DNA from 3 places in the Ruania alkalisoli genome. Region 3 is predicted to be linked to each of the others. Evidence: riboswitches for the same ligand, from Rfam matches in the RefSeq annotation. Region 3 holds a riboswitch; each other region holds the start of a gene.

Region 1 (10,005 bases), 2.0 Mb from region 3:
GCTGGTGGTGCTCAACAAGATCGACGTTCCCGAAGCCCGCGACCTCGCCGAGATGGTCCGCCCCGATCTGGAGCAGCGTGGGCTACAGGTGATGGAGATCTCGACGGCGTCCCATGAGGGATTGCGCCCGCTCACCTTTGCCCTGGCCGAGCTGGTCACGGCCGCCCGTGAGGCGGCGCCTCAGCCGGAACGGACGCCCACCGTGCTGCGGCCGCGCGCCGTGGACGACGCCGGCTTCACCGTGACGCGCCGTCAGAGCGATCACGTGTACTACCTCGTGCGCGGGGACAAGCCCGAGCGATGGGTGCGCCAGACCGACTTCGCCAACGACGAGGCCGTCGGCTACCTCGCCGACCGCCTCGCCCGGCTCGGGGTGGAGGAAGAACTCTTCCGGGCCGGCGCTCAGGCGGGCGACGAGGTCGTGATCGGGGACGGACCAGACGGCGTCGTCTTCGACTGGGAGCCGACCATGGCCGTCGGTGCCGAGCTGCTCGCCGGCCCGCGCGGCAGCGACCTGCGCCTTGAGGAGCACCACCGGCCCACTCGCGCCGAGAAGCGGGAGGCGTTCCACGAGAAGATGGACGCCAAGGCCGCTGCGCGGGACGAGTTGTGGGCCGAAGGTGAGGACTCCGGACCCGTGCTCTGGGAGGAGCCCGACGAGGAGGATGACGGAGGGCACAGGTGAGCCCCGCCGTCGTGGACCGTTCCGCCTTTGCCGACCCGGCGCGTGCGGCACGCATCGTGGTCAAGGTGGGGTCGTCGTCGTTGACCGATGACGAGGGACGCCTGGACGTGGGGCGCCTGACCGCCCTGGTGGACGTGCTCGCCGCGCGGATCGCCGACGGCGGACAGGTCACCCTGGTCTCCTCGGGAGCCATCGCCTCGGCACTGACCGTCCTGGGACTGACTGGCCGGCCGAAGGATCTGGCCACGGCGCAGGCCGCGGCGAGCGTGGGCCAGGGACTGCTGATGGCCCACTACACGCGAGCCTTCGCCGCACACGGACGCCACGTCGGGCAGGTGCTGCTCACCGTCGAGGACGTCGTGCGTCAGGGGCACTACCGCAACGCTCAGCGCGCGCTCAACCGCCTGCTCGACCTCGGCGTGGTGCCCATCGTGAACGAGAACGACACTGTGGCCACCCATGAGATCCGGTTCGGCGACAACGACCGGGTGGCCGCGCTGGTGGCACACCTGACCCACGCCGACGCACTGCTGCTGCTCAGCGACGTCGACGCCCTCTACGACGGTCCTCCCACCCGCCCCGGATCACGCCGGATCGCTCGGGTCGAGAGCCGAGCGGACCTGGCCGGGGTGGAGATCTCCGCGCCCGGAAGCGTTGTGGGGACCGGCGGGATGGTCACCAAGGTCGAGGCGGCCACGATCGCCACCGGGTCGGGCGTTCCGGTGGTGCTCACCTCGGCCGCCAGCGCCGCCGCCGCACTCGCTGGTGAGGACGTCGGAACCTGGTTCGCGCCCACCGGGCGGCGAATCCAGACCCGCCGCCTGTGGCTCGCCCACGCTGCCCGCACCCGCGGACGCGTGGTGATCGATGCCGGAGCGGTCCGGGCGATCACCACCGGGAAGAAGTCGCTGCTCGCTGCCGGAGTGGTCGGAGTCGAGGGCAGCTTCGAGGCAGGTGACCCGATCGAGGTCGCCGGCCCTGAGGGCGTGGTCGTGGCACGTGGGCTGGTGGGCTACTCGGCCGAGGAACTGCCGGACCGGATGGGGCGGCGCTCGGAGGAGCTCGCGCGATCGCACGGCGACGCCTCGGTGCGCGCCGTGGTGCACCGAGATGATCTCGTCCAGGTGCGGCCGCGCTGAGACCTTCTGCGAAGCGGATGTATCACGCCAGCGGTTGTGCGCACCTGAACAAGCGTGAAGAGTACTCCCATCATGGATCGAACAGCGCAGCAGACGGTGTGGGCCACCGCCGCTGAGCACTACCGCCGATGGCGGGCGGGCTCACCCACGGCGATGGACGAGCTCGTCCGCTGCCTGACCCCCGTGCTCTGGCAAGTGGTACGAGCCCAGCGGCTCGACGCCGAGACTGCCTCCGACGTCGTGCAGACCACCTGGCTCGCACTGGTGCGCCGGCCCGATGCAGTCCGCGAGCCCGAGGCCGTCGGAAGCTGGTTGGTGACGACGGCGCGGCGAGAGGCCTGGCGGGTGGTCAAGGCCGGTGCACGGACCGAGCTGATGGAGGAACTGCCCGAGACTGGTGAAGGTCATTCGGCAGAGCAGGAAGCCACGACCCGATGGCTGGACCGGTTGCTGTGGCGGTCGGTCTCCCAGCTCTCGCAGCGGTGCCAGCGGCTGCTGCGGGTGGCGGCCTTCCTGGACCGGCCGAACTACCGGAATCTGGCCGGTGAGCTGGATATGCCGGTCGGGAGCATCGGGCCCACCCGGGCACGGTGCCTGGCACGACTACGGACATTGTTGGCAGCAGAGGGGGTTGACCATGCGTGAGGGTGGCGAGGGACGGACGCCGGTGAGGTGGCCTGCCGAGGATGAGACGATGCGGGCCCTGAAGGAGATGTGGGAACGCGCAGACCCGGTGCCGGAGGGACTGGTGGATGCGCTCATCGCAGCAGTCGCGGCCGAGGACCTCGACGCTGAGCTGCTCACGCTGCAGCCGGCGCAGCTGGCCGACGTGCGCGGCGAGGTAGCCCAGGTGCTGGAGTTCACCTCCGACAGCCTCACGCTCGTGGTACGGCTGGGACAGGACGACGACGGCTCCCGCCGGGTGGACGGCTGGGCCGAAGGTATCCGCGAGGTGGCGCTCGTGAACGAGGAATGGTCCCGGACGGCGCGAGTGAGCGCCGCGGGACGGTTCGAGTTCGACAAGGTGCCCTCCGGGCCGGTACGACTACGACTACGTTCCGACGAAGGTGCGTACCTGACTCCAGGATTCGAGGTATGAGATGACCGACTGGAAACCACGAGCGCTCTGGGCGCGTGTGCGCGCCTGCGGGCCCGACCTGGACTCCGGGTGGTTCGGCACGACCTATCTCGCCGACTCGTTGCTCTGCCCGCTGGTGCCCGGGGTGGAGGAGGACCTGCGGGTCCTTGAGGAGGTCCTGGCCGAGCGACAGTGGCAGCTCGAGATCGGCGATCCGGTGCTGTTCGTGTCTGAGGAGGTGAGCGCAGAAGCAGGGGTGGCAGGCGCGGTCGAGACCTTCCGGAAGGCATACGCCGGCGGCGAGCGGGATGCTGCCCTGGACGCGCTGCGAGCGCTGTGGAAGCGCGTCTTCGCAGGCAAGCAGTACGCGGGGCCGAAGGGGGAGCCGATCCCGGTCGGAGTGATCGGGCTGCGGCTGGTGCGGCGGTCGGGAGCCCCGGTGGACGGACCCGATGCGGCAGTGGTGCTGCGGGCCGTGCAGGAGCGGCGGGGAAAGCCTGCTGCCCTGGGGCTCGATCACCTGCTCAGTCTTGCGCCCTTCATTGCGACGAACCCGTTTATCGCCACCAACCCGTTCATTGCCACGAACCCGTTCATTGCCACGAACCCGTTCATCGCGACGAACCCGGCCGCCGGATATGCACAACCTGGACTCGGCGGACGGCAGCCGGTGAGTGTGCCGGTCACGCCCCCGGCCCGCCGCCCCGAGGCCTCCCGCCGGGTCACGGTCGCGGTGCTGGACACCGGCTGTGGTGACCATGAGTGGCTCGACGACGTCGTCTCGGTACCGCAGCTGAACGGGGGGCCCATCGGCCGGCACGGTTCACCGGACCCAGAGCGCGATCCGGATCCTGGCTCCACGATCACCGGTCTCGCCGGCCGTGCGGTCGGCCATGGAACATTCATCGCCGGACTGGTGCGCCAGGTGGCCCCGGACGCGGACGTGCTCGCCGTGCGGGTCTGCGACGGTGACGGGATCGTCACCGAGCTCGAGCTCATCGGGGTGTTGGCGCAGCTCGCCGAATACCAGCGCACGAGCGGGCCGATCGACGTGCTCAACCTCTCGCTCAGCTACACCCACGAGAGCCCAGAGGACTCCGCCTACAGCACGGCGCTGTACGGGGTGCTGCACCAGTTGCGGGCGGACGGCACCACCGTGGTCGCCTCGGCCGGCAACGCCGCCACCACGCGGCCGCACTTCCCCGCCGCGTTCACCCTCTCCCCGGACCCGTCGGTGGCGCCACTGATCTCCGTGGGCGCGCGGAACCCGAACGGGACCATTGCGGCCTTCAGCAACCAAGGAACCTGGATCACCTGCTGGGAGGATGGTGCAGCGCTGGTGAGCACCAGTCCACGGCTGGATTCCGGACGTCAGCCCAGCGTGGAGACAGGGCCGGGGAGCGAGACGCTCGACCTGGACGACTTCCGCGGCGGCTTCGCCGTCTGGAGCGGCACGTCCTTCGCGGCGCCACTGCTCGCCGCGCGAGTGGCGCAGGTGCTGGAACCAAGGATTCCCCCGGCGAAGGACGTGCCGGACCGGCTCCGGGCTGCCCAACTCGCTCTGCGATCGGTGACGGACGGTCGATGACGCGGTGACAGAGCCGCCCGCTACCGGTGTGCCCGAGGATGCCGCCGCGCTTCACATCGAAGCGCGGCGCCTCGCCAACGCCGGCGACCTCACAGGTGCGGAGAACTTGCTGAACCGGGCGCGCCAGTGCGCCGCGAGCATGGACGACCTCGGTCGGATCGAAGGGACGCTCGCGTACATTGAGGTGGAACGCGGGCAGGTCAGCGAGGGGCTGGCGCGGTGCGAGGCCGCGTTGGAGCGGGTGGGGCGCGGCACCATGGCGCATGCTCTCCTGGCCGGTCAGCTCGGCACGATCCAGTTCGTTCGTGGGGAGACAGTTCCGGCGATCACGTTGTTCACCAGGGCGCTGGAGGTTCTCACGGGAGAAGAGCGGAGCAACATCCTCCTCAACCGGGGCGCTGCGTACATGAGCGTGGCAGCCTATGAGAAGGCTCGGCGTGACTTCGAGGAAGGTGCGCGCGGCCCGAATGTCATCGCGGCAGCCCAGAATGCGCACAATCTTGGGTACCTCCACCTGCTCCGCGGGCAATTGGTGGCGGCGCTGCGGTGGATGGACCGCGCTCGACCCGAACTAGCGGGACTAGGCCTGTCTGTGACCGCCACGCTCGATATCGACCGGTCCGAGGTGCTGGACGCCGCCGGGCTCCGTGGTGAAGCAGTGGCGCTGCTGCGCGACGTGGCCGCGCGCCTGCGTGGCAGCGGGCTCTGGCGACTGCAGGCTGATGTCGATCTGCACCTGGCCCGCCAGCTCGGCAACGAGGAGGCTCTGGAAGCCGCCGAGCGTGCAGTGCGTCTCAATCGTCAGCACGGCAACGCCGTCGATGCAGACGAGGCGCGCGCGGTGGTGCTGCTGGCCAGGTGCCGCAGCACGAGGCCACCGACTGCGCACAGCCTGGAGAGGCTCGCTGACCGGCTGGAGCAGGCCGGGCGCCGGCACACGGCAGCAGCGCTGCGGATGCGCGCCGCCGGCCTGCGCGGGACCTCGCCCCGTCTCCCGGGGGAGGAGGAGCCACTGACCGTTCGGCTGCTCGCCGGTGAGGTCGCGGCGGAGGTGGCACTGCGGGCAGGCGACACCGATGCGGCTCTGAGCGCGGCATCGGCCGCAATCGACGAGCTCGACCGGTGGCAGCGCGGCATCGGCAGCCTGGAGCTGCAGTCGGTGAGCAGGCGCTTGGGTGCACGGGTGATCCGGCTCGGTCAGCAGGCAGCGCTGCTCAGTGGCGACGCGCAGCACCTGCTCACCTGGTCCGAACGGGCCCGCGAGCTCGTTGCCCGGGTCCCCGCCACCCGGCCGCCGGAGGAACTGGCGGACCTCCTGGCCGATCTGCGCCGCCTCGGCCCTGACGGCGACCCGGCCGAGCGTTTGCAGTTGGTGACGCAGATCCGTCAGGGCCGCTGGCTGGCTGCAGCGGAGCTGCCCGCCGACGCACCGGTGACGGTGCAGGCTGTGCGCGAGCGGTCGGCAGGAGCACGGGCCGGACGCTATGTCACGCTGATGGAGATCGAGGGTCGGCTGATCGCCCTCACTCTGGGCGACCGCGAGGACATCCTCGACCTGGGTGCCTGGGGCGAGATGGATCAGCTCCTCGGGGGCCTCAGCGCGGACCTGACGATGGCGGCACAGCTCGCCGCACCGGTGGTGCGTGCCGCACTCCAGGAGCGGATCGAGGGCTTGGACAAGATCCTTGCACGGGCGCTACAGGGGGCAGGGTCGCTGACGATCACCGCACCGGCAGTGATGGCCCGGATGCCCTGGGGGCAGCTGCCGAGCACGGTGGGCGTCCCGGTGACTGTGCCGACCTCGGCGAGTGCGTGGCTGCGCCAGACCGATGCCGGGCCGATCCGCAGTGTCGGGGTCGTCGTCGGGCCCGGTACCCGCACCGGGAGCGCTGAGGCGGACCTGGTCCGCCAGGGATGGCACACGGTCACGGTGGGGGAGCGCTGCGACGACGCCCAGACCCTCGCCTCGGACGTGGATCTGCTGCACGTGAGCGCCCACGGGCAGGACCGGGAGGCGCACCCGCTGTTCGCGTCCCTGCAACTGGCGGACGGGGACCTGTTCGGCCATGACGTCGAGCTCTTCGGCCGGGTGCCGCCGGTGGTGATCCTCTCCGCGTGCGGCGCTGCTGGTGGCTCGCTCGGGATGGCGCGGGCGTGGCTGCACGCCGGCGCCCGGTCGGTGGTGGCGGCTCCGGCCGACATCGCCGAGACGGCCGCTCTGGACCGGTTCGGGCAGTTGCACGGCCTGCTGGCTCGCGGTAGCAGTCCGGCCGAGGCGGTTGCGAACGCCTTCGGCGGCGAGGCGCTCGACTGTGCCGTGCAGTGCTACGGCGCGGGCTGAGACCGGCTCCGACCACGCAGCCTCCATCCGATTTGGTTGACACGTCATCCAATCGGCCTCTACAGTCATGACCAAGGTCTTGAGTGTCAGCACGTTGGAAACAACACGGCCCCGGCCAGCTGACCGGCAACCCTCCACTTGCGGTGGGGTGCCCCGGGTGACGACCTGGCCCTGGCCAACTGGTGCAGGGCAAGCGCAACACCGCGAGCGCGGTGACCGAGAGAAGGAACAGCATCAGATGAATCAGGACCGGACCCCAGTGCCCCTACGGCCTGCACTGCGATTCGCCACCTGCATGATGTGTTGCTGTTCCATGTCGGCCTGAGCCGAACTCTCGACCGGTCCCTCGGGCGATCCGCCCCTTCGGTACCACCCTCGGTTCGCGGCTGCACACCTGCCGGTGGCGTGACAACGCCGGCGTGCACTCGGCGCGATCGAGCTCCCCGCTCTCGCAGAACAAGGAACCTCTCATGCCTGCTTCGGCCGCACTTCGCACGTCCCTGATCTCCCTCGATCTCTCCGGCGCCGGCGCCCCCCGGGAGTGGCGCCGCGCCGAGGACTCCGACGCCGAGTCCTTCATCATGGGCCGCCTGGCCGGCCTCGCTTCGCTCGCCGACAAGGGCGGCGTGGACCTGCTCACACTGGACGAGACCTTCCACCACGCCGGCGTGCGCCGTCGTGACGACTGGCTCGACGGGGCCGTGGCCGCTTCCCGCCTCTCCCGGCACACCACCGGTGCCACGCTCGTGGCGACCGTGCCGCTGGGCAGCCACCGTCCGGAGCATGTGGCCGGGGCGGTCGCGAGCGTGCACCGCGCCTCCGCCGGCCGTGCCGGCTGGCAGTTGGAGGTGGCTGAGTCCGGAGCGCGGAGCCTGCGCGCCGTGGAGTCGGTCATCAACGGATGGCCGACGGCGCCGCGCACCTCCGCGGGTACGTCGCGTCCGCAGGTGGTCGTCCCGGTGCGGACCTCGGTGGACGGCGAGCTTGCTGCCGCCCGCGCCGATGTCGCCCGGCTCAGCGTCGGCACCCTCGAGGAGGCTCGTGCGGCTCGTGCGGCCATCCGCGAGGCTGCCGTGGAGTGGGGGCGCGACGCCGACGATGTGCAGGTGCTCGTGGACGTGCGCGCGCTGATCTCAGCCGATGCTCCCAGCGCCCGTGCGCGCTGGGACCTGCTGACGTCGTTGGAGGAGCAGCCGCGAGAGGTGCCACTGCGTTCGATCGGCACCGCGAGTGATCTCACCGACCTGTGGGCCGAGTGGGTGCACGCTGGTGCGGCGGACGGATTCACCGTGATCCCCGCCTCGGTGCCCACCGATGTGGTGGCTCTGGTGAACGAGGTCGTCCCGCAGCTGGAGGCGCGCGGCCTCCGCAAGCCGCGCACCGCGACCGTGCAGACCGCACCGGCGGCCGGGCGCCGTCAGCGGGTTGCTGCGCCGACCCGCGTGCGCGCCACGGCCTGACCCGGGGGCCAGTACCCAGAAATCACTCGTCGATCTGGTCGTTGAGTCGAGCCGACTTCACGACCACATCGACGTGTGACTTTGCGGACCGCGGTGGCGGTGTCGGCTCGGTCACCAGACCTGGCGAGGCCGGGTTTCGGCGATGTAAACTCGGTGCTGCGATCAGGGCTTCTGCGCACCAGCGGTGGGGTGGTGCGCGCCTCGTCGCACCCTGGAGCCCTGAATGTCCCCGCTGAGTTCCTACCGGAACCTGTTCTCCCTCACCGGCGCCCTCTACGTGGCTGTCGCATTTTTGGCACGACTGCCGCTGGCGATGTCCCAGATCGGGGCGCTGCTGCTGGTCTCGGCGGTCACCGGCTCTTACGGTGCCGGTGGCGCTGCCGCAGGTGCGACCGCGGTCGTCAACGCCGTCGCGTCCCCATTCGCGGGCGCGCTCACCGATCGAGTGGGGCAGCGACGGGTGCTGCTCGTGCAATCGGTGGTGGGTGCGGCCGGACTCCTGTGGCTGGTGCTGGCCGCAGCCGCCTACACCCCGGGTGAGGCGTGGTGGCCGCTCGTGCTCATCGCCGGTGCCAGCGGGGCGTTCCTGCCCCAGGTGGGCACGATGGCGCGGGTGCGGTGGCGCCCGATCGCACGCCGTTCCGGCGGTGCTGAGCAGCGGCTCGTCGATGCGGCCTTCTCCTACGAGGGCGCCGCCGACGAGGCGAGCTTCGTCCTCGGCCCGGCGCTGGTCGGTGTCGTGGCCGCCGTGCTCAACCCTTCGGCCGCGCTGATCGCCGCTGGCGTACTGCTGGGCGTATTCGGCCTGTGGTTCGCCCTGCACCCCACCGCCACGGTGGTGCCGAAACCGGACCGCACCGTGCCGGCCGTGCGCATCCCGCCCGTGCTGTTCGTGCTCGTGTTCGCGCAGTTGACCATCGGGATGATCTTCGGTTCGGTGCAGGCGGGAGCGTCGGTGCTGGCCACCGAGGCCGGGGAGCCGGGACTGACCGGTCTGCTGCATGCGCTGCTCGGCATCGGGTCGGTCACGGCTGGGCTGGCCGTCGTCGCGGTGCCGGAGGCGTTCAGGTACGAGAACCGGCTGCGACTGTTCACCGTCGCACTTGCGGTGCTCAGCCTGCCGCTGCTGCTCGTCACCTCGCTCGGGGTGCTCGTTCCGGTGCTCATCGTTCTCGGGCTGGCCGTCGCTCCCTCGATGATCACCACCTTCACCCTCGCCGAGCGCATCAGCCCGCCGAGCCGGCTCGGGGCTGCGATGACGCTGCTGGCCGCGGCGACCGGCCTGGGCTATGCCGTCGGGTCCAGTGCGGCGGGTCGCATCGCCGACTGGGGCGGATACACCCCGGCGTTCGCTGTCACGATCACCGGTGCCAGCCTGGCTGCCCTGATCTCGCTGTTCGGGGCCCGGGCACTGCGCCGGGCCCAGACGGCACCTCGGACCGTACCTGAGCAGGTCGTCTGAGGATTCGACTGACCGGACCGACACGGATACGTCACGCCGGGCATCACGATGCCCCGGCCGGGCCAATCGTGTCAGTCCGGTCAGCGGTCGGGCACCGGAGAACACTTGGGTACCGGCGTATCCTGGAGCGATGAGCGTCGACAGTGCAGCACAGGTCACCGACGAGCAGGCGAGTACCGGGGTCCGGGAACTGGCGCAGGCGGCGAAGACCGCCTCCCGCGCACTACGCAGCGCCACCACCGCCGCCAAGAA
Region 2 (10,005 bases), 300 kb from region 3:
CTCGGCGGCCGGCCGCTCCTGATCGACACCGGCGAACCGGGCATCGATCTTGCTCTGTCCGGCATGCTCCGGGTGACCACCGGGCCCGGACGCACCAGCATGTACCCAGCAACCGCAGCGAACGGAGTATGACCATGAATGACCTCACCGGCAAGACTGCCATCGTCACCGGGGGAGCTGGCGGGATCGGCTCGGCCACCGCCCGCGCGTTCGCCGCGGCGGGTGCGCAGGTGGCCGTGGTGGACCTGGATGGCGAGGCCGCTCAGGCCGTGGCTGACGCCATCGTGGCCGACGGCGGTCGCGCCCTCGCCATCGAGGCGGACGTCTCTGACGAGGCCGCTGTGACTGCGCTGGTGGACCGGGTGCAGGTTGAGCTCGGCGGGATCGACGTGCTGTTCAACAACGCCGGCATCATCCGCCGCACCACCGCCACCGAGCTGGACGCCGACACCTGGGACCTGGTGATGGCGGTGAACGTGCGCTCGATCTTCCTGCTGTGCAAGTACGTGGTGCCGGTGATGGCCGCGGCCGGTGGTGGATCGATCGTCAACACCGGCTCCGGCTGGGGTCTCAAGGGCGGCGGCCGGGCACTTTCCTACTGCGCGTCGAAGGGTGCCGTGGTGAACATGACCCGGGCGCTCGCGATCGACCACGGCCCGCAGGGAATCCGGGTGAACTCCATCAATCCCGGCGATGTCGACACCGGGATGCTGCCCGACGAGGCCCGCCAGCTCGGCCAGGACCCCGCCGAGTTCCTCGCCGAGTCCGTGGACCGGCCGCTGGGCCGGATGGGTCAGCCCGAGGAGATCGCCGCGGCTGTGGTGTGGCTGGCCAGTGACGCCGCCTCCTATGTGACCGGCGCGGCGCTCGTGGCCGACGGGGGCGGGATCGCCTGAGCATCAAACTGCCCGCTGCCGAATCTCACGAGGGCGGCCTGGATGTCGATTCCGTGCCTGTCGACGACACTCATGCCGCGCTCGCGTAGTCCCCGCCCGGCAGTCGCATCTGCTCGGCGTCCGACGTTAGGTTGAGGCGTATGACTATCGCCCTGCATTCACGCCTCAAGGACGGCCACGAAGAAGCCTACGAGCGCGATCACCAGCGGATCCCGGACGATCTCGCGGCCGAGTTCGCACGGCTGGGCATCCACGAGTGGCGGATCTGGCGTAGCGGCCGGGACTTGTTCCACCTGGTGGAGTGTGACGACTTCGAGGCGGCGATGATCGCCCTGGAGACCAGCCCGGCGAACGCGCGGTGGCAGGAATTCATCAACCAGCACCTGGAAGGGTTCGCAACCTTCACCGACGGCCCCGCCGGTACCGCGGTGCCGCAGGTGTGGACGCTGAGCGAGCAGGTCAGCACCAACTGAGCAGCGATCCCGACCTCGTCTCGTGCGGTCGCATGCCACACTCAGGCTTCGACGGCACCTGGTAGACCGGAGGAGCGGGCGTGGAGATCGCGTTGGTCTCGTTGTTCTGGATCATGCTGGCGGCCGTCCTGGCCCCGGTGATCGCCTCGGCGATTCCCCGGCGTGCGGTTCCCGAGGTGGTGCTCCTCATCGGCGCCGGCATCGTGCTCGGGCCGCAGGTGCTGGATCTGGCAGGGACTGCGCACGGGGTGGAGCTGGTCCGCGAGCTGGGCCTGGGGATGCTGTTCCTACTCGCCGGGTACGAGATCGAGACCGAGGAACTGACCAGCCACCGCGGGAAGCGGTCGGTGCTCGTGTGGGTGGTGTGCTTCGGGTTAGCCGTAGGCGTTGCCGGGGCCGCCGGTCTGTTCGCGGACTCGGCGGTGGCTGGATTCTCCGTCGCGATCGTGCTGTGCGCGACTGCGCTTGGCACCCTCATGCCGATCCTTCGTGAGAGTGGCCTCACCGGCACCCCGGTGGGGCGTGCCGTGATGAACCACGGCACCATCGGGGAGGTCGGGCCAGTGCTCGCCATGGCGATCCTGCTCGGTGCACGCGGCACAGTCGCATCCCTCGGGGTGCTCGCGGTGTTCGTTGTGGCCGCGGTGCTGATCGGCAGGGTGCCGTTGCGAGCCCAGCGCGTCTCGTCGAAGGTTCTGCAGGTCATCCGGTACAAGTCCGAGAGCACCTCCCAGACCACTGTCCGCGCGACCATGCTGCTGCTCGCGGCCCTGCTCGCCGTGGCCGCAGTACTGCAGCTGGACATCATCCTCGGGGCGTTTGCCGCCGGATTCATCCTGCGGCGGGTGCTGCCCAGTGGCGATGAGGCTCTGGAGCGCAAGTTGGAGGGCTTCGGGTACGGCTTCCTGATCCCGGTGTTCTTCGTGACCTCGGGGATGGCGATCGATCCGGGTGCGGTCGCGGGAGCGCCGGGCCTGCTCGCGATCCTGGTGGTCGCGTTGCTGCTGGTGCGCGGGCTGCCGGTGTTCCTCGGTGAGCGGTTCGTTGGTGCAGACCGCCTCGGTACTCGTGAGGCGGCCCAGGTGGGTCTCTACTCGGCGACGAGTCTGCCAATCATCGTGGCAGTCACCCAGGTGGCCGTCTCCGCTGAGGCCATGCCGGCTGACGTGGCGTCTTTACTCGTGGCGGCCGGGGCAGTGAGCGTGTTGGTGATGCCGTTGGTGGCCGGTGCGCTCGGCGGCTCAGAACAGGGCCAACACCTCGCTCCGGTCCACCGCCGCGAGTGAGTCGTGCCGCCACCGCGGTCTCTGATCACGATCCACCAGCACAGCTCGCACCCCTTCGATGAAGTCCTGGGCGGGGGCGCCGTTCATGAAAGCCGTCCCGAGCCGGAGATCCTGCGCCAGGACGTCCGCCACGGTCGGGAGCTGGGCAGCACGCCTGATCGCTGCCAGGGCCACGGCCACGGAGAACGGGCAGCGGGAACGCAAGGTGGCGGCGGCGCTCTGGGCCTCCGGCTCCTGCCGGGCGTCCAGGCGGGATTCGATCGTGGCCGCGTCCTCGCCCTCGAAACTGGCGTCGATCCACGGTCGCTGAGCAGCCAGGTCGCTATGAGGCTCTGGCCGTGACGGTCCGATCAGCACCGACAGCGGCGCACCCGTGGCCCAGTGCGCGCACAGGTCCTCCCAGGCGCCGGTCTCGATCATCGCGTCGGCCAGCCCGACGGCGATCGCGTCCGATCCCGTGATGCTCACCCCGGTCAGGGCGAGGTAGGTGCCGAGCTCACCAGGGGCCCGCGACAGCGGGAAGAGCGCCCCGACGTCGGGGAAGAACCCGATCCCCGTCTCCGGCATGGCCACTTGCGTGCGTGGCGTGACCAGGCGGAGCGAGGCATGCCCGGCGAGACCGATTCCCCCGCCCATCGTCACACCGTCCATGAACGCCACCACCGGGAGCTCGGCCTCGGCAATGAGTTGATCCAGCTTGTACTCGGCGCGCCAGAACTCCACCGCCCGATCGACGCCTGCTGCCCGCTCGGTGTCGCCGTACCGATGGCCGGCCAACAGCCCGTCGTGTATGGCGCGCACGTCACCCCCGGCGCACAGGCCGCGCTCCCCGGCACCATCCAGCGCGACAGCCTGCACGGATCCTTCCGCGGCCCAGCGGCGCAGCTGCGCCGTCATGGCCGTCACCATCTCGAGAGTGAGCGCGTTGATCGCTCGCGGCCGGTTCAACCGGATCCGGCCCAGAGCGCCCTGCCGGGCGACCAGTACGTGCTCGCCTGCCGGGGCCCAGGTGAGGTCGCGCTCCGCGGGGCCGGCGTTGCTGGTGGCCATGGCGTGCTCCTTTCCCGCGCGGAATCCGACGTCGATCTGGCGGTTCGGATGGCCGCATCACCACCGTATCGACGTGTGAACTCCGGAGGGCCGGAAATTGCGCGTCAATCTGGCGGTTGCGCCGGGTTGGCTCAACGACCAGATCGACGTTGAATTTCGGAGGTTCCCCGCCTGTGAGGTCGGACCCGTATGGACTCGTGATCTCAGTCGGTGATACGCGGTGGAGACGGAGAACGAGACCGGTAGCATCAAACGCACACCATCCAGAGCGGCTGAGAGTCCTGGCTCGACGACGCCGCAGCAACCCCTCAACGGAAGCCTCCCGCGGGGAAGGGTGCTACAGCCAGGTTCGATGGAGTTATCGATGCAGGCACAGTGTTTCCGTTCCGTGGCGCGCACGCCATACCCGACCGGCGGTGACCGGACATGACCACCGCCACTCTTTACCGCAGCCCGCGGGCCACGCCCAGTGTCTCGTTCGAGCTCTACCCGCCGCGCACCCCGCGCGGGCGGGAGACGATCGGCCGCACCATCGGCGCGCTCGCCAGCCAGATCCCGGACTACTTCTCGATCACCTACGGTGCCTCGGGCTCCACCAGGACCACGTCCCGGGAATTGATCTGCCGCGTTCTCGACGACACCCCGGTCACGCCGCTCGCGCACCTGACGTGTGTGGGGGCCAGTGCCGAGGACCTGTCCGAGTATGTCGCCACGCTGCTCGAAGCAGGGGTACGGGACTTCCTCGCGCTCCGGGGCGACCCGCCCGCTGGGGAGCCCGACTGGCAGCCGCACCCGCAGGGCCTGACGCGCGCCAGCGAGCTGGTCCACCTGCTGCGTCAGACCGCTCGCGAGCACCTCGGCGACGAGGGAGACGAGGTCAGCATCAGCGTGGCCACCTATCCGGGTGGCGCCTACGCCGACGACGGCACGCCCATGATCGCCCGGGACGACGTCGCGGCGCTGCTCGAGAAGCAGGCCGCGGGGGCGGACTTCGCGATCACCCAGCTCTTCTACGACGCGCGCCACTACGCCGAGCTGGTGCGCCAGGCCCGCGCCGCCGGGGTGCATATCCCGATCGTTCCCGGTGTGCTCCCGCTCACCGACCCGAACCGGCTGCGCCGGATGGTCGAGCTGACCGGTGTGCCCGTGCCACCCGACCTGCTCGACCATCTGGACTCAGCCGCCGACAAGGACGAGGCCTACCAGCGCGGTCTCGCCGCCAGTGTCCGTCTCGTGCACGAGGTCGTGGAGACCGGTGCGCCGGGCATCCACTTCTACACCTTCAACTCCTCGCGAGCAGTGCTCGACCTGCTACGCGAGTCCGGTCTGCGCTGAGACAAACCCCCCTGACCGGTCGGCTCCACGGCTGATCGGTGATCCGTCACACCCATCACACCCCACCCACGCCCGGCGGCGAACGCTGGGTTGCTCGGCTTCCAAGCCTCGAATGCCGAGCAACTCAGCGTTCGGCCCCCGGGATGCCAACCCCACCGGAGGATCCATGTCCCAGCCCACCCACCCCACGTTCCCCGCCGCCACGATCCTCGGCTACCCCCGCATCGGCCCGCGCCGCGAGCTCAAGCGGGCGCTCGAGTCGTTCTGGTCCGGCACCACCACCGAGACCGACCTCGCCACCGCTGCCGCCGGGCTCCGGGAACGTACCCGCACCCACCTGACCGACCTCGGCCTCGACCCGCAGACCGCGGCGATCCCCTCCGACTTCAGCTACTACGACCAGGTGCTCAGCACCGCCGTCGCCGTCGGTGCCATCCCCGAGCGGTTCGGGATCGACGCCTCGGCCTCCATCAACCTCGCCGACTACTCCCGGCTCGCCCGCGGCGACGCCGAGACCGCGCCGCTCGAGCTGACCAAGTGGTTCGACACCAACTACCACTACCTGGTGCCGGAGATCGGCCCGGACACCCCACTGCAGTACGTGCCCGGCTCGGGGCCGGTGGCGGAGTTCGTCGAGGCCAAGGAGGCTGGTGTGCACACCCGGCCGGTCGTCGTCGGGCCGGTCACGTTGCTTGCCCTGGCGAAGGGCACCGATCCGCTCGCCCGGCTGGACGAGCTCGTGGCCGCCTTCCAGAAGCTGCTCGTCGAACTGGCTGAGACGGGCGCCACCTGGGTGCAGTTCGACGAACCCGCCCTGGTCAGCGACAACGGCACCATCCCCGCCGCGCAGCTGAACGACGCCGCCGACCGCGCCTACCGCGCCCTCGCCGCCACCGCTGACCGCCCAGGCATCCTCGTCGCTGCACCCTACGGCGACCTCCGCGAACGCTTCGCCACCCTCGCCGGTACCGGCGTGGAGGCGATCGCCCTCGATCTGGTCAAGGGTGAGATTCCCGACGACGGCGCCCTCGCCCAGGCGCGTGGCCTCACCCTGGTCGCGGGGTTGGTGGACGGTCACAACGTCTGGCGCACTGACCTTCACGCTGCCGCCGAGCGCTTGCAGCGGCTGCGCACCGCCCACGATGGTCCGGTCAGCGTGGCGACGTCTACGTCGCTGCTGCACGTGCCGCACACGGTGGCCGACGAGACCGACCTGCCCGAGCAGCTGCGTTCTTGGCTGGCGTTCGCCGACGAGAAGGTAGGCGAGGTGCTGGCCCTGACTGCCGGACCCGAGGCCGCGGCGGAGGCGTTCGCCGCCTCGCGTACTGTCCGCGCGGACCGTGCGAGTGCCCCGGGTGTGCGCCGCGAGGACGTCCGACGGCGTACCGGCGCCCTGACGGCGGCCGACACCGAGCGGGCGGACGCCTCCGCCCGGGCAGCAGCCCAGCAGGAGCGCCTGAATCTGCCGCCGTTGCCGACCACCACCATCGGGTCATTCCCGCAGACCTCCGACCTGCGCCGGGCCCGGGCCCAGCGCCGCAAGGGTGAGATCAGCGACGAGCAGTACACCGAGGTGATCCGCGGCGAGATCGCCCGGGTGATCGAGCTGCAGACCGAACTCGGCCTGGACGTGCTCGTGCACGGGGAGCCGGAGCGCAACGACATGGTGCAGTACTTCGCCGAGTTGCTCGACGGGTTCGCCGTCACGCAGCACGGGTGGGTGCAGTCCTATGGGTCGCGGTGCACCCGTCCGTCGATCCTGTGGGGAGATGTCTCCCGCCCGGCACCGATGACGGTGGAGTGGACCCGGTACGCGGCCTCGCTCACCGGCAAGCCCGTCAAGGGCATGCTCACTGGCCCTGTGACGATCCTGGCGTGGTCATTCGTACGTGATGACCTTCCGCTCGGGGAGGTGGCCGACCAGGTGGCGCTCGCCCTGCGGGACGAGGTCGCGGACCTGGAGGGGGCCGGCATCGGCGTGATTCAGGTGGACGAACCGGCCCTGCGGGAGCTGCTGCCGCTGCGCGCCGAGCAGCACCAGGCCTACCTGGACTGGTCCGTGCGCTCGTTCCGGCTGGCGACCTCCGGTGCTGCCCCGCACACCCAGGTGCACACGCACCTGTGCTACTCCGAGTTCGGCGAGGTGATCGACGCGATCGACGGCCTCGGGGCCGATGTCACCTCGCTCGAAGCCGCACGCTCGGCGATGGAGGTCGTGCCCGAACTGGCGCAGGCCGGGTTCTCCCGCGGCATCGGCCCGGGTGTATGGGACATTCACTCCCCGCGCGTACCGAGCACCGAGGAGATCGTCGACCTGCTGGGCCGTGCACTGGCCGCGGTGCCGGCGCAGCAGCTCTGGGTGAACCCGGACTGCGGCCTGAAGACCCGCGGGTATGACGAGACCACGGCGTCGCTGCGGAACCTGGTGGCGGCCACTGAGCGGGTGCGCGCCGCCCTGTAGCTGCGATACCCCACGGCCGAACGCTGACCTGTTCGGCGTTTCGTGCTCGAACGCCGAGCAACTCAGCGTTCGGCCGTGGGGGTGGGTGAGTGTGGGGGAGGTGGGCCCTGGTGGGCGGGGCATGGCACCACGCCGCTAGGGTGGTGCGCACACCGAACGCAGCTGGGAGGACGCATGAACGGCAAGATCGCTTTCGTCATCGGCGCCGGTATCGGCTACGTACTCGGCACCCGTGCCGGCCGCGAGCAGTATGAGCGGATCAAGGGCGCCACCCAGTCCGTGTGGCAGAACCCGAAGGTGCAGGAGCAGGTCAGCGCTGCCGAGGAGCGCGTGGGCTCGGTGATGCGCGAGCAGGGTGCGCAGATGACTGACAAGGCCGCTCAGGTGGTCAAGGACCGGATCGCTGGATTCACCGGCAATGGCTCGGGTTCTGCAGCCAGCCCGGGGAGCACCCCTGCCGCCGGGGGCGCGACTCCCGGTTCGACGAACACCGAGGCGGACGACCGCGGCTGAATCGACGGTGCCGCCCACGGCTGGGCGCGACACCACAGCGGTCGCCTGCGCAGCCGGTTGAGACCAACCTCCCTCGCGCTCAGCGGTGGCGTGGCCGCCGCTCCCGGGCGCCATCACACAGCCGCAAGAACGCCCCCACCGCAGCGAGGTCCGTGGGGTTGGAGGGAATGCGGCGCGTGAGCGTGGCCGAGCGAATCACGATGGTGGCCCATCGTGACGCACCGATCGCCGCGCCCCAGCGCTCGACCGAGAGCAACTCCGCCAGGTGACCCCGCACGTCCTGTTGTGTGGAGGCGGCCAGTGAGCAGATCACGACGGCGGCCCGTGCGTTCCCGAGTTCGTCCACCGTTCCGATACGCACGTCAGCAAGGCCGCCATCAGCCTCACCCAGATCGCCGCCGATCTGTGCTGCCTGCTCGGCCGACGACGTCACCACCAGGATGTCCGATGCGGCGAGTGAGTGGCTCCCAGCCTCAGTGGTGAAGGCCCGGCCGATGAGAGACTCCACCTGCGCCACCACCTCAGCCGACTCTGGCGCCGACCGGACGCTGCTGCCATGGTGAGTGAGGTTCACCTGGTGCAGTCCCGGAGCCAGGCCATCGAGGCTGTGGACCGGCGAGGCTCCCGCACCTAGCATCGGCTGGGGTGAAGGCGCCCCGTCAGCGGGAGTGCCTCCCGCTCTGGCGGCACGACGGTCCGCCGGTGCGGACTCACCCTCAGCCTCCGTCGGAGCACCCACCGCCTCCGTCGGACCACCCACCGCCTCCGTCGGACCACCCACCGCCTCCGTCGGAGCACCCACCGCCTCACCCGGGCCGAGCGCCGCCCGCTGAGCGAGCAGCCAGTCCCGCAGGCGGAACGTGGACAGGCAGTCATACCGGTTGTAATCGGCCAGCTCGTCCAGCCGCTCGGCGAACCCCGTCTCGTCGCCGGCCTCTCGCAAGGCGCACGCCGCCTCGTAGGCGAGCACCGAGTCGGCGCCAGTGGTGACGCCGTCGTCGTCGCGGAGCATGGCGCCCATGTAGAGCGGTTCGAGCTTCTTCAGCGAGTACGAGGACTGCGAGACCCGCACCGACGCCTTCACCGTCCGGTACAGATCGACGAATACACCCCCGTCGAGCAGCTCGTTCACCTCCGCCACACCGACGTCGTGCCGCCGGGCCAGGGCCCGCAGCGTGTACTGCTCATACCCGGCGTAGTGATACACGTGCATCCCCGGGAATCGTGCGCGGCGCTCGCGCAGATAGGCGAGGAAATCCTCCAACGCCCGCCCCTCAGCGGACCGATCATGCGCCCAGAACGTCACGTACGATCCATCGGTTTCCATCAGGCCGAACAGGTACTCCAAACCCCAGACGCTCCGATCCGCGTCCACCCACAGCGGGTCGCCCTCGAAATCGAAGAACACATCGCCCGGATCCGGCGCGGGCAACTCGTCCAACCGGGCCCGATCCAGGGTCTCACTGAAGACCTGCGGCGCTCCCGCAACCGCGGCCTCCTCCTGCCGCCGTTGCAACACCGCCTGTGCGTGCAGGCCCGCCCACGTGCGGGCGTCCACCCCTGTCGGAGCCCGATCGGCCGCGGCGACGGCGTCGATTGTCTTCAGCCCTGCCTGGCGGAGGGCCTCCCGGTGCCGCGTGCGCACACCCCAGATCATCCGCACGTCCCGGGTGCGCTCGATCTCGGCCTTGCAGTGGTCGCACCACAGGCAGGCGGTGTACCAGTCCTCGCCCCAGCGCACCGGGCCGCCGTCGGCGTGGTGCCGATCGAGCAGTTGCTGTGTGTGCCTGCGCAGCTCGCGATAGACGGCCACACTCGCCGCCGTCTCGTGCTCGGTCTGCGAACCGTCGCCGAGAAGGAGGCGCAGATTCTCTGCGACCGGGACCTGCAGCCGTTGCACCTGATCGGCATAGGCAGCGAGCTGCAGTACCGCCTTCGGCTTCGCCGAACGCGCGAGCTTGGTGTCCACGACGGCGTAGCGCGCCATCTCG
Region 3 (10,005 bases):
AACCTGGCGCATCACCACGTCCCGCACGAACCCTCCCCCGACGGCGGTGACGACCCCGAGCATCACAGCAGCCAGCGGGCCCAGGCCGACCGCGAGTGTCTTCTGCGCGCCCACGGCTGCCCACAGGCCCAGGGCGAGGGCGTCGATCGGCGCGAACGCCCGGTCCCAGATGCGGCCTTCGAGCCGCACGGCGAACGCGATCACGGCACCGGCGAGGGCGGTCAGGACGTAGGCGTTGTCCGTCAGCGCCACCGGTGGACCGGCCTGCAGCAACGTGTCCCGGATGAGCCCGCCGCCGAGGCCGGAGAGAATGGCCAGCACCGCGAATCCGATCGGATCGAGCCGGTGCGCCCGGGCGACGACACCGCCGAGGATCGCGTTGAACAGGACCCCGGTCAGGTCCAGCCAGCGGATGAGCGCCTCAGGGTCCACGTCACCCCGAAGTCAGACGCGCCTGGACGGCCGCCCGGAGCTCGGCCTGCCACGGCTGGCCCAGGTGCTGCTCGGCGAGGAAAGCCACCATCTGCGGTGGCAGGCTGTCGAGTGCGGCGAAGGTGGGCGCCGGCAGTGCTGCCTCCCACGGCACCAGATTCCACATCGGCGCAGCCGCCCGGGTGAACTGGCGGTCATGCTCGGCTGCGGAGGCTTCCTCCACGCCGTCCATGCTGCGCCAGTACCAGCGGCCGCGGGTGAAGGACGCGTTCAGCTCATCCCAGCCCCGGTAGCGCGAGCGCAGGCCGGCCGCGGCTGCGAGCGCCAGGTCGCGTCCTTCGGGCTCGCTGAGATACCCGGCTCCGACCCCGGCGCGAGCGAGCAGAATGACCCGGTCCAGGTCCCAGGCGAGGAAGTCGATCGACCGCGCCCCCTGCGCATCGGTGCGGATCCGCTCGAAGCGCAGGTACTCCTCGCGGGCGGTGGGCGAGGCCTTGGCCGCCCTGGCGAGATCCTTGCGGAGCTGGCGCTGCCCGGCCTGATCGAGGGAGAGCCAGTGCGCACGTTCGGCGTCGAAGGAGTTGCGGTGCCCGGAGACCAGCAGGCTGAGCATCTGCGCCACCAGGTCGGTGCGGGAGTGCACGTCCCACGACTCGGCGAGGATCCGTGCGCCCTCGCCAGGTGCGGGATAGCCGAAGACGTCCAACGGCTGGTTCGCCGCCACCGCATGGTGCCCACTGGCCACCAGTAGCCAGCCGGTGGGGTCCTGAGCGATCGTCTCTGGACCCCACTGGAAGGTCACGGTGTGTGCGCCGTTCTTGAACTCCTTGACCACCGCACGCTCGGCCCGTCGACGTTCACCGCGCTCACCGGCGCGGCGGTACAGCAGGGATATCCCGAACCAGCTGGCTCCGACGAACAGGATGACGGCGGCCCAGGCAGCAATCGTGATGAGGTCCACGGGAGATATCCCACCACAGACGCAGGATCTGCGGGTGAAAGGTCAGTTGCCGGCGGCGCGGAACTGCTCGATGACCGTGGCCGGAACGCGCTTCTTCGCGGGCACCTCGATGCCGCGCGCACGGGCCCATTCCCGGACGGCGCGGGTATCGACGGGCGTCTCATCACGGACGGATCCGCCGTCTGCCACACCGCCGCGCACCCGGCGTGCCGCGGCGGCGAACGGGGCCAGAGCGCGAACCAGCTTGTCACGGTTGGCGCCGTTGAGGTCGATCTCGTACACGGCGTCCTCGAGAGAGAACCGCACCGTGTGCTGTGCCTCGGTGCCGTCGAGGTCGTCGGTCAGGTCGATGATCGTCCTGGTGGCCACTTGGTCTCCTGAGTTGGGGGTCATCACTATCGTAGGTGGTGCCATGGCACGTTCCACCGACGGCGGTCGCTACTCTGACGCCATGACTTCCCGCCGGTCCGTGCGCACCGCTCTCAGGCGCGCGTGGGTGTGGGTCACTGCCGGCCGGTGGCGGCAGATCGGAGCGGGGGTAGCCGTAGGCATGCTGCTGGCACCGGTGGCCGTCGCTGTGGTGGGCGGATTCGCCGCCGCCGATGACGTGCAGGCGCAACGCTACGCCGTCGGGCAGCGGCTCGACCTGGGGCAGGTGGAGGTGGAGGTGCGATCGACGTTCGTCTCCGCCGACGTCCAGACCCACGCGCTTCCCGAGGAGGCGTCGGCATGGCTCGGCGTGGTGGTCGAGGTGGTCAACCGGGGGGATGAGGAGGTGATCCTCAGCCGCGACCTGCTCCGGGTGCCGGGAATGGACCCGCTGCAGGAGCATCCCCGGACCACGGTGGTGGTCAGCGACGAGTCGTTCTTGGTCACGCTTTCCCCGGATGTGCCGCACGAGGTCGCGATGCTGTGGCCGCTTGCGGGCACACCCGCCGCCCAGTCGGTGGAGGTCGAGCTCTATCCCGTGCTGGCGCAGGAGAGCATGCTCGACCCTGGCAACATCTTGTGGCAGGTCGAGCCGCTGCTGGGCGTGGTCGAGGTGCCCGTCACCGATGTGCCGCCCACGCTCGTGGATGAGGAGGAGTGATGCGACCGCGGCTCTCGCTGTTGCTCGGCGTCCTCCTCGTGCTTGCCGCCGGGGTGGGGGTCAACGCCGTGACCGCCGGGACCGAACCGTCCGGATCGGTGTCGACGCGTTTTGCACTCGGGGAGGATGTGCGTATCGGCGAGTTCCAGGTGCACGTGCACGACGTGCGCGCGGCTCAGACCCTCGACGATGACGGCGTGCCGCTGCAGACCAGCGGGATGTGGGTGATCGTCGACTACTCGGCCGCCACCACACGCGAGCCGGCCTACTCGCCCGGCCTCGGGCTCCGGGACTCCGAGGGTCGTACCTATGCGATCTCGAGCCGCTCTCCCGTGTCCGACTGGCGGGTCGCTCCGGACACGTGGACACGCGGTGAGGTCGCGTTCGAGGTGGCAGCCGATGCGCTCGGGGACCTCACGCTGTTCGTGTGGGCCTACCCGCGCACGGTGGCCGAGGACGTTCCCGTGGGCTACGGCGTCACGACGATCTCGCTCGAGGAGATCTCGGCCGATCGCGTGATCCTCGCCGAGCCCGAGCTGCTCGGTGAGGGGGAACGGTGAGCGGCGCATCCGCCGGCACAGCCGGTCCGCGTGGGAGGCGCCGCACCCTGGTGCTGACGCTCGTCGCCCTGATCTCGCTCATTGCACTCGGGTGGCAGGTGACCCGGGACGCGCGCGAGTCATGGTGGCCCAGCGGTCCACATGCGGCGCTCGGTGCGGGGGAGTCCCTTGACGGCGTCCAGGTGGAGCTGGTGGCGATCGAACCCGCCGCTCGCGTGCTCGAGTGGGACACGGTCTGGTCTCCGCCCGAGGGGTTCCAGCCGTGGCGGATCTCGTTGGCGGTGACTACGACGCAGGATGAGTACTCCTTCGTCACCACGCTCGTGGAGTCGGCCGACGGCAGGTTGTTCGAGGCGGGTCAGAACGTGCCGCTCAGCAGCGACGACTACGAGTGGTCACTGTCTGTATCTGCACCGGAGCCGGGGGAGGACCCGATCCCCGAGGTTCAGCACCTGCTGGTGCTGCTGCCCGAGGATGCCGAACCCGCAGCAGTCCGGATCGAGGAAGTCGTCCGCTACCCGGAGTACATCCGGCTCGAGGTGGAGCAGTAACTCGCCGCTCAGCGGACCGGGCGTTCTCGCAAGCGCAACGCAGTCGGTGCCCCCAGTCGCGCCAGCAGCCGGTCGGCCGTCGCCGCCAGCAGCGTGGCCGTGAGCACCATGACCAGGATGTCGGAGGCGGCCGTCAGCGGCGCCCACCATGCGTTCCACGCGAGGGCGTCGAGCCATGGCGTGATTGCCCGGAACGCGCCCCATACGAGGTAGGGGACGAATGTCAGCAGCAGGTACAGCAGGCAGTACGCCGCCAGGGGTGCCCATCCGGAGCGGACCATGAGGCCGAGGCCGCCGATGAGCATCCCGAACCGCCCCTGCGGCTGACTGATCCTCGTCCATGCTCGCACCACCCTCGGGTCCTCCACCCGGGAAGCGATCCGCTGTGCGAACGGCGCTTTCGCTGAGACGTCCGCCATGCTGACCAGCTCGTTGGTGCGGATGCCGTAGATCACCAGGCCGATCGTCAGCCACGCCAACGGGACCACGACGGCGGTGATCGCCCCGGTGAAGAGCACTCCTCCGGCCGCCACGAGCCAGGAGACCGCGCTGCCCAGGCCAGGCAGTGACAGAGCGACAGAGTCCCACCAGGCGGCCAGCGCCCGCGCGATCACCCGTGCGTGCCACCAGCCGCGTGCTTCGCCCATCGCGTAGGTGACCACGGAGGCGCCGAGCACGATCCAGACGAGCTCGAAGTACCCGACGATGACCCGCAATCCCATCCGGACCGGAGCGTCCTGGTCCGGCCAGAGCGAATCGCGTTCGACCACCTGCGAGCCGACACGTCGCAGTACCAAAGCGACAGCCACGATGGCGAGTACGAGCGGCGAGGTGGCTTCCGCCAGGCGGGTCGTCCCGTCGACGTCGTCGATGTCCATCCGGCCGATGTCGTCCCACACGCCCGCCAGGGCGTACACGCGGCGATCCTCGGTGAGCCCGCCGCCGCTCTCGTACACCACCAGGAATGGCACGAGCACGCTGCCGAGTGCCGCGATGAGGTCCCGCGCCATGCTGCGAGAACGGGCCCGGCGGCGGAGCACCAGGAGGATCGCGACCGTCGTCAGTAACGTGGCGAACGGCACCAGCGTCAGGGTGAGGAGTCCCGGGACCGCACCGAGTCGTCCGGCCAGGATGGACAGGTCCTGCAGGTACAGGTGCGCGGTCACGCCGACCAGGGCCAGTACCAGGACGGCGAACCAGTGTGTGCGCAGCAGGCGCGCGGTGGTGACCAGCAGGGCGATCAGCTCCACCGCGAGTGCGCGGAACGAGAACGGGTCACCAGCGTGGGCGACCGCGGCTGACTCCTCCTGCGGCGGGTTGCTCATGGGGGTGACGATAGCGAGTCGGTGACCTGCGCCGTCAGCGGGCCATCCGGGTGGCGAGCCAGGACATGACCTCCTGCGCATAGGCGTGGCGGACGCGGGATGAGGAGAGCGCCAGATCGTGCCGGCCGCCCTCGAAGCGGCGTACGGTCACATCGGCTCCGAGCCTGGGCGCACGCGTCCACGTGTGCGCCACGTTCAGCACGCAGTCGGCGCCGGTGAGATCCTCCGGAGACGGGTGGTTTGGGTGCCCGCTGCGCCCCGAGGTGCACACCAGAACCGGCACCTGGATGTCCAGGCCGCGCGCGACCCGGGCGTGCCCGCGCCGCACCGCCCGCAACCAGCCGGCGTGAACCGGGACGTCCTCGATTGGCTTCCAAGCCAGGTCGTAGTCCCAGTCGCCGCCGGTGGAGGTGTGCAGGCTGCGCCCGTACGGCTCACCCAGGGTGCCCACCCGCAGTAACGGGAAGCAGGTACCGAGCACGTCGATGAAACGGGTGGTGATCACCCGGTTCACCCAGGAGGAGTTGAGATCGAACCACGGGCTGTTGAGCACCAGGGCGTCCACGGCTCCAGGGTGGTCGGAGACGTACAGGGAGGTGATCAACCCGCCGGTGGAATGCCCGAGCAGCACCACCTGCTGCGCGCCGGCCGCGCGGACCCGGGCGAGTGCGAGACCGATCTCCTCGTCGTAGGTGGCCAGGTCCGCCACGAAGCTCGGCGTGCGGCCGGGACGGATCGACCGGCCGCAGTCGCGCAGGTCCAGAGCGTAGAAGTCGTAGCCGGCATCCAGCCACGCCTGGGCATGCTCGGTCTGGAAGAAGTAGTCGGTGAAGCCGTGCACATAGAGCACGGCCCGTGAGGGTGTCGCTGCTTCGGCTGGATCAGCAACGCCGAGGGGTGCCCTGGCGCTGACCAGGGTCGCGACGGGTTCGCCCGCCGCCTCGGGTCGCAGCCGCAGCGTCTCCTGCTGCCAGGGGTGTCCCAGAACGTCCGTCGTCATGCACCGAGACTACGGGTGACGTTCGAGTCCGGGCGCTGCTGCTCGGGCTGGGCTCAGTGCGTGCCGGCCAGTACCTGCGCCACCGTCGGCACGGTGCTGGCAGCCGGGCCGCACCCTGCGCCGGCTGCCGCGGTCGCGAGCACCGACGGTGCATCCGCCTCCGCATGCAGATCCTGCAGCAGCCCGATCGCCTCCGGCAGTTCACGCTGGTCGTCCTGCGGCTGCCACCGGCCGCCGACCACCTCATAGGAGGCGCGGGAACCAGTGGTCAGGTACTGCTCGATCCCGGCGATGAGCCGGTCCACGTGCTCGGAGGTGGTGCCGAGCCCGATGCTGGCGCGGAGCCCGGCTTCCAGCCCGCGCGCGGCGAGCAGCGGATGGGCACAGAACCGGCCGTCGCGCACTCCGATGCCATGTTCGGCGGAGAGATAGGCGGCCACCAGGCCGGCATCATGACCAGGCAGGCTGAACGAGACCACGGCTGTCGGCTCGGCCGAGTCCGCCCACAAGCGCAGCACCTGCACGCCCTCGATCCCCTCCAGCCCGTCGATCAGCCGTGCGCGCAGCGCAGCATCGTGCTGGGCCAGACGCGCGGCCACCGCCTCCAGCTGGGTGCAGGCCACCCCGAGTGCGATGGCCCCGATCACGTTCGGGCTGCCGGCCTCGTGCCGTTGCGGTGCGGGTTCCCACACGGTCTCCTCGACCGCGACGTTCGTGACCGCACCACCGCCGGCGAGGTACGGCGTGCCCACATCCAGCCAGTCCCGGCGCCCGATCAGCGCACCGGCGCCGTAGGGCGCGTACAGCTTGTGCCCCGAGACGGCCACGTAGTCGGCACCGGTGGCTTGCAGCGAGAACAGCCGGTGTGGGGCCAGCTGGGCGGCGTCGACCACCACGCGGGTTCCGGCCTCGTGCGCGGCGGCCACCACCTCGGCCACCGGCAACGACTCACCGGTCACATTTGAGGCCCCGGTGATCGCTACCAGGGCGTAGTCGCCGGCAGTCAGAGCCTCCCGCAGTGCCGTCACCGTCTCGGCCACGGATGCGCGCGCGGCGAGCACGTCGGCGCCGCGACGCTGCCACGGCAGCAGGTTCGCGTGGTGCTCGATGTCGAGCACCAGCACCCGTCCGGGTACGCACCCGCCGAGCAGGTTCAGCGAATCGGTGGTGTTGCGGGTGATGACCACCACGTCATCGGCCCTCGCCCCCACGAAGCGCCCGACCGCGGTGCGAGCCTGTTCGTACAGGGCCGTCGAGACCTGCGAGAGGTACCCCGCCCCACGATGCACGCTCGCATACAGCGGCAACGCCCGCGCGACGGCGTCCGCCACAGCCGCCAGTGCCGGTGCGCTCGCGGCATAGTCGAGGTTCGCGTAGCCGATCGACGAGGCGCCATCCCGCGGGACCGTCAGCGGGACCGTGGTCTCGGCGCCGACGAGCGGGAGAAGTGTGTGCTGCGACATGTGATCCTCCGGAAGGTCCGTCGGACCCCGAGGGGTCCGCGCTTGCCGGGCGCCACCGCGACGCCGGCCTGGTCGTCACCCGGGGCACCCCACCGCGGTTGGAGGGTTGCCGGCCAGCTAGCCGGGGCTGTTCGCTGGCGCTCATGACCTGACACCTAGGATGCCATAGCCGCCGATGGGGCGGTCCGGGTGTCTCAGTACGCGTACTGCTCGCTGCGTCGACCGTTCGATAATGACGGCGTGGCTGCTCCCGCGGGACCTGTCCTGTCAGGCCTGGTGGAAGCTCCCCTTCACCTGACCGAGGCGGCCCCGATCGTCGAGCGTGCAGATGGCAGTCCCATCCGGTGCGGCCAGGGTGAGGCCCTCGGGCGCCTCACCCAGGGTGAAACCCCGCCATTGGGCGTAGCCGCGGATCGCCCGGTCCCAGTTGCGGACCTGCCCGGCCTGGGCCACTTCCGCGAGCACCCGTGCCGCACGGATCGCGCTCGGTGGGGTGGGAGCCAGCTCGGGAGACTCGAGCAGAAGTGCCGCGACGGTGCCGCGGCCGGCATCGAGCGTGTAGTGCGTCAGCCCGCCGCAGATCAGACCGGCAGCGGCGCAGATGTGCCCGGCCACCTGGCGCGGTTCAGCGTCCAGGGGGACCTCGGCGTCCCGTAGTTGCGGGATCGCGTACTGCTCGCCGAACCCGCGTACCTGTTCGGCGCGTGCGACCAGGGGACCGGCGTACTGCGGGTTGGCCCACGCCCACAGCCACGACCGGGGGCCAGGTGCGGCGCTGCCCAGCAGGTGCGCCGTGGCGGTGAAGGTTCCCGCAGGGCCGGTGAACGTTGCGGTGCGGGTGTCGAGGTCGACGCCCCACGTGCGCTCTTCCTCGGGCCCGCACGCCTCCAAGCGGCCCAGGAGGTCGGACTGCCGGTCGTGAGCGGTGAGCAATGAGTCGTCGAGGACGTCCTGGAAGGAGCTGATCTGAGTCACGCCTTGAGATTACGACAGCAGCACCGACGATGACCCCGGTCTCGATTCACACACCGTGTGCAGACTGACGCATCTCCGGCGCGACATGGCTGTGTGTCAGTCTGCCGATCCTGGTTCAGACGGTGAGGTGCACGCCCCCTTACCCCCAGGAAGTGGCGACCACCACAGGCCTTACCCGGCCTGCGCCGTCGTGGGGCACGGGGTAAGGGGGCCGGGCGCAGACGGGACGTGACCACCCCATCCCCCGATGTCAGACCTCAGGAGCACAGTGAGGCTCATGCCGAGCACCGAGGAGCACACCATGAACACCCACGACGACCTGTTCCGAGCGGAGATGGCCGACCGTCGGGAGCGGCTGCTCACCCAGCTCGTCGTACCCCGCACCCGCCGGCGGCTGAACATCCGCCGGCTCATCGCTCAGCGTGCCGCCGCACAGACGGTACGAGCTCAGCCCAGCCTCGCTCACCAGGACCTGGAGCGGCGAGCCTGACAGCGCGGTGCATGACACGATGACCTCCGTGGCACGGGTCGGGTCTGAGATCGCGCTGGTCGCGCGCACTGCGGAACTCGCCCGCCTGGACGCCGTGTGGCGGGAGGCGGTCGGCGGGTCCGCAGCTGCCGTACTGCTGCCCGGGGAAGCCGGCGTGGGCAAGACCCGCCTGGTGGGCGAGGTCGCCGGCATCGCCGAACGCACCGGCGGGGTCGTCCTCATCGGGCATTGCGTCGGCCTCGGTGACGCTGCCCCGCCGTATCTGCCGGTGGTCGAGGTGCTCGAGCAGATGCGCGACATCGACGCCTCGTTGGTGGCGGACGCGCCGGCCCTGGCGACCCTGGTGGCGCGCGGTGGCACCGGGCGGACTTCAGAGCAGCTCCAGGTCTTCGACTCCTTCTTCTCGGCTCTGACCACCCTGGCCGAAAGGGCACCGGTCCTGCTGGTGATCGAGGACCTGCACTGGGCTGACGCCTCCACCCGCGATCTGCTGACCTTCCTGCTCGCCCGCGTCTCCGGGGAGGCGCTCGCGGTGGTGCTGACCTACCGTTCCGACGAGATGCACCGCCGCCATCCGCTGCGCCCGATGCTCCTCGAGATCGCGCGGATGCGGCGGGTGGAACGGCTTGATCTGGAGCCCTTCTCCGAGGCTGACGCACGCGAGTTCGCCCGGGCAGTGGCGGCCAGGGACGAGCTCGTGCCCCGAGACGTCGAGGTGGAGCAGATCGCGGCCCGATCCGGAGGTAACGCCTTCTTCGTGGAGGAGCTGCTCGCCGCACCTGGGAGCAGGTTGGCCGGACCTCTCGCTGACGTGCTCCTGGGTCGGATCGAGCAGCTCGACCCCGACGCGCAGCGCCTCGTGCGGGTCGCCTCGGTGGCCGGGCAACGTCGGGTGCGGCGCGCCACACTGCTGGCGGTCACCGAGTTCGACGAAGACAGGCTTGAACTGGCGCTGCGCGAATGCCTGGCCCGCTACGTGCTGGTGCTCGGCGAGGACGACACGGTCGAGTTCCGGCACGCGCTGCTCCGGGAGGCCGTCTACGCCGACCTGCTCCCCGGGGAACGGACCCGGACGCACGCGGCCTTCGTGCGCCTGCTGCAGGAACGACGCTATCCCGGCTGGCGGGGGGCGCAAGCGCATCACGCCACCCAGTCCGG

The links. A riboswitch is a leader RNA that binds a small molecule or an ion and turns the genes downstream of it on or off. The one in region 3 is predicted to bind S-adenosylmethionine.
Region 1: it holds a riboswitch for S-adenosylmethionine, as region 3 does, so the genes downstream of both, IM660_RS12195 (LLM class oxidoreductase) here and IM660_RS02875 (aminotransferase class V-fold PLP-dependent enzyme) in region 3, are expected to answer to the same signal.
Region 2: it holds a riboswitch for S-adenosylmethionine, as region 3 does, so the genes downstream of both, IM660_RS01750 (methylenetetrahydrofolate reductase) here and IM660_RS02875 (aminotransferase class V-fold PLP-dependent enzyme) in region 3, are expected to answer to the same signal.

What each region holds. Positions count from the first base shown of each region.
Region 1 covers NZ_CP063169.1:2,739,747-2,749,751, reverse strand. Annotated here, with positions in the region: gene obgE (GTPase ObgE) at 1-685, shown strand, start outside; gene proB (glutamate 5-kinase) at 682-1,824, shown strand; gene IM660_RS12215 (RNA polymerase sigma factor) at 1,897-2,469, shown strand; gene IM660_RS12210 (hypothetical protein) at 2,519-2,923, shown strand; gene IM660_RS12205 (S8 family peptidase) at 2,925-4,490, shown strand; gene IM660_RS12200 (CHAT domain-containing protein) at 4,495-6,831, shown strand; SAM riboswitch class IV at 6,907-7,033, shown strand; gene IM660_RS12195 (LLM class oxidoreductase) at 7,302-8,291, shown strand; gene IM660_RS12190 (MFS transporter) at 8,515-9,753, shown strand; gene IM660_RS12185 (glutamate-5-semialdehyde dehydrogenase) at 9,884-10,005, shown strand, end outside.
Region 2 covers NZ_CP063169.1:390,974-400,978, forward strand. Annotated here, with positions in the region: gene IM660_RS01725 (ATP-NAD kinase family protein) at 1-132, shown strand, start outside; gene IM660_RS01730 (SDR family NAD(P)-dependent oxidoreductase) at 135-896, shown strand; gene IM660_RS01735 (L-rhamnose mutarotase) at 1,037-1,369, shown strand; gene IM660_RS01740 (cation:proton antiporter) at 1,450-2,655, shown strand; gene IM660_RS01745 (enoyl-CoA hydratase/isomerase family protein) at 2,611-3,705, opposite strand; SAM riboswitch class I at 3,962-4,064, shown strand; gene IM660_RS01750 (methylenetetrahydrofolate reductase) at 4,132-5,040, shown strand; gene metE (5-methyltetrahydropteroyltriglutamate--homocysteine S-methyltransferase) at 5,207-7,501, shown strand; gene IM660_RS19795 (YtxH domain-containing protein) at 7,676-8,014, shown strand; gene IM660_RS01765 (TM0106 family RecB-like putative nuclease) at 8,094-10,005, opposite strand, start outside.
Region 3 covers NZ_CP063169.1:691,936-701,940, forward strand. Annotated here, with positions in the region: gene IM660_RS02835 (trimeric intracellular cation channel family protein) at 1-432, opposite strand, end outside; gene IM660_RS02840 (DUF1266 domain-containing protein) at 434-1,393, opposite strand; gene IM660_RS02845 (histone-like nucleoid-structuring protein Lsr2) at 1,436-1,762, opposite strand; gene IM660_RS02850 (hypothetical protein) at 1,806-2,483, shown strand; gene IM660_RS02855 (DUF4352 domain-containing protein) at 2,483-3,043, shown strand; gene IM660_RS02860 (hypothetical protein) at 3,040-3,594, shown strand; gene IM660_RS02865 (hypothetical protein) at 3,603-4,919, opposite strand; gene IM660_RS02870 (alpha/beta hydrolase) at 4,954-5,919, opposite strand; gene IM660_RS02875 (aminotransferase class V-fold PLP-dependent enzyme) at 5,973-7,382, opposite strand; SAM riboswitch class IV at 7,416-7,531, opposite strand; gene IM660_RS02880 (DUF6882 domain-containing protein) at 7,650-8,357, opposite strand; gene IM660_RS02885 (hypothetical protein) at 8,635-8,847, shown strand; gene IM660_RS02890 (helix-turn-helix transcriptional regulator) at 8,867-10,005, shown strand, end outside.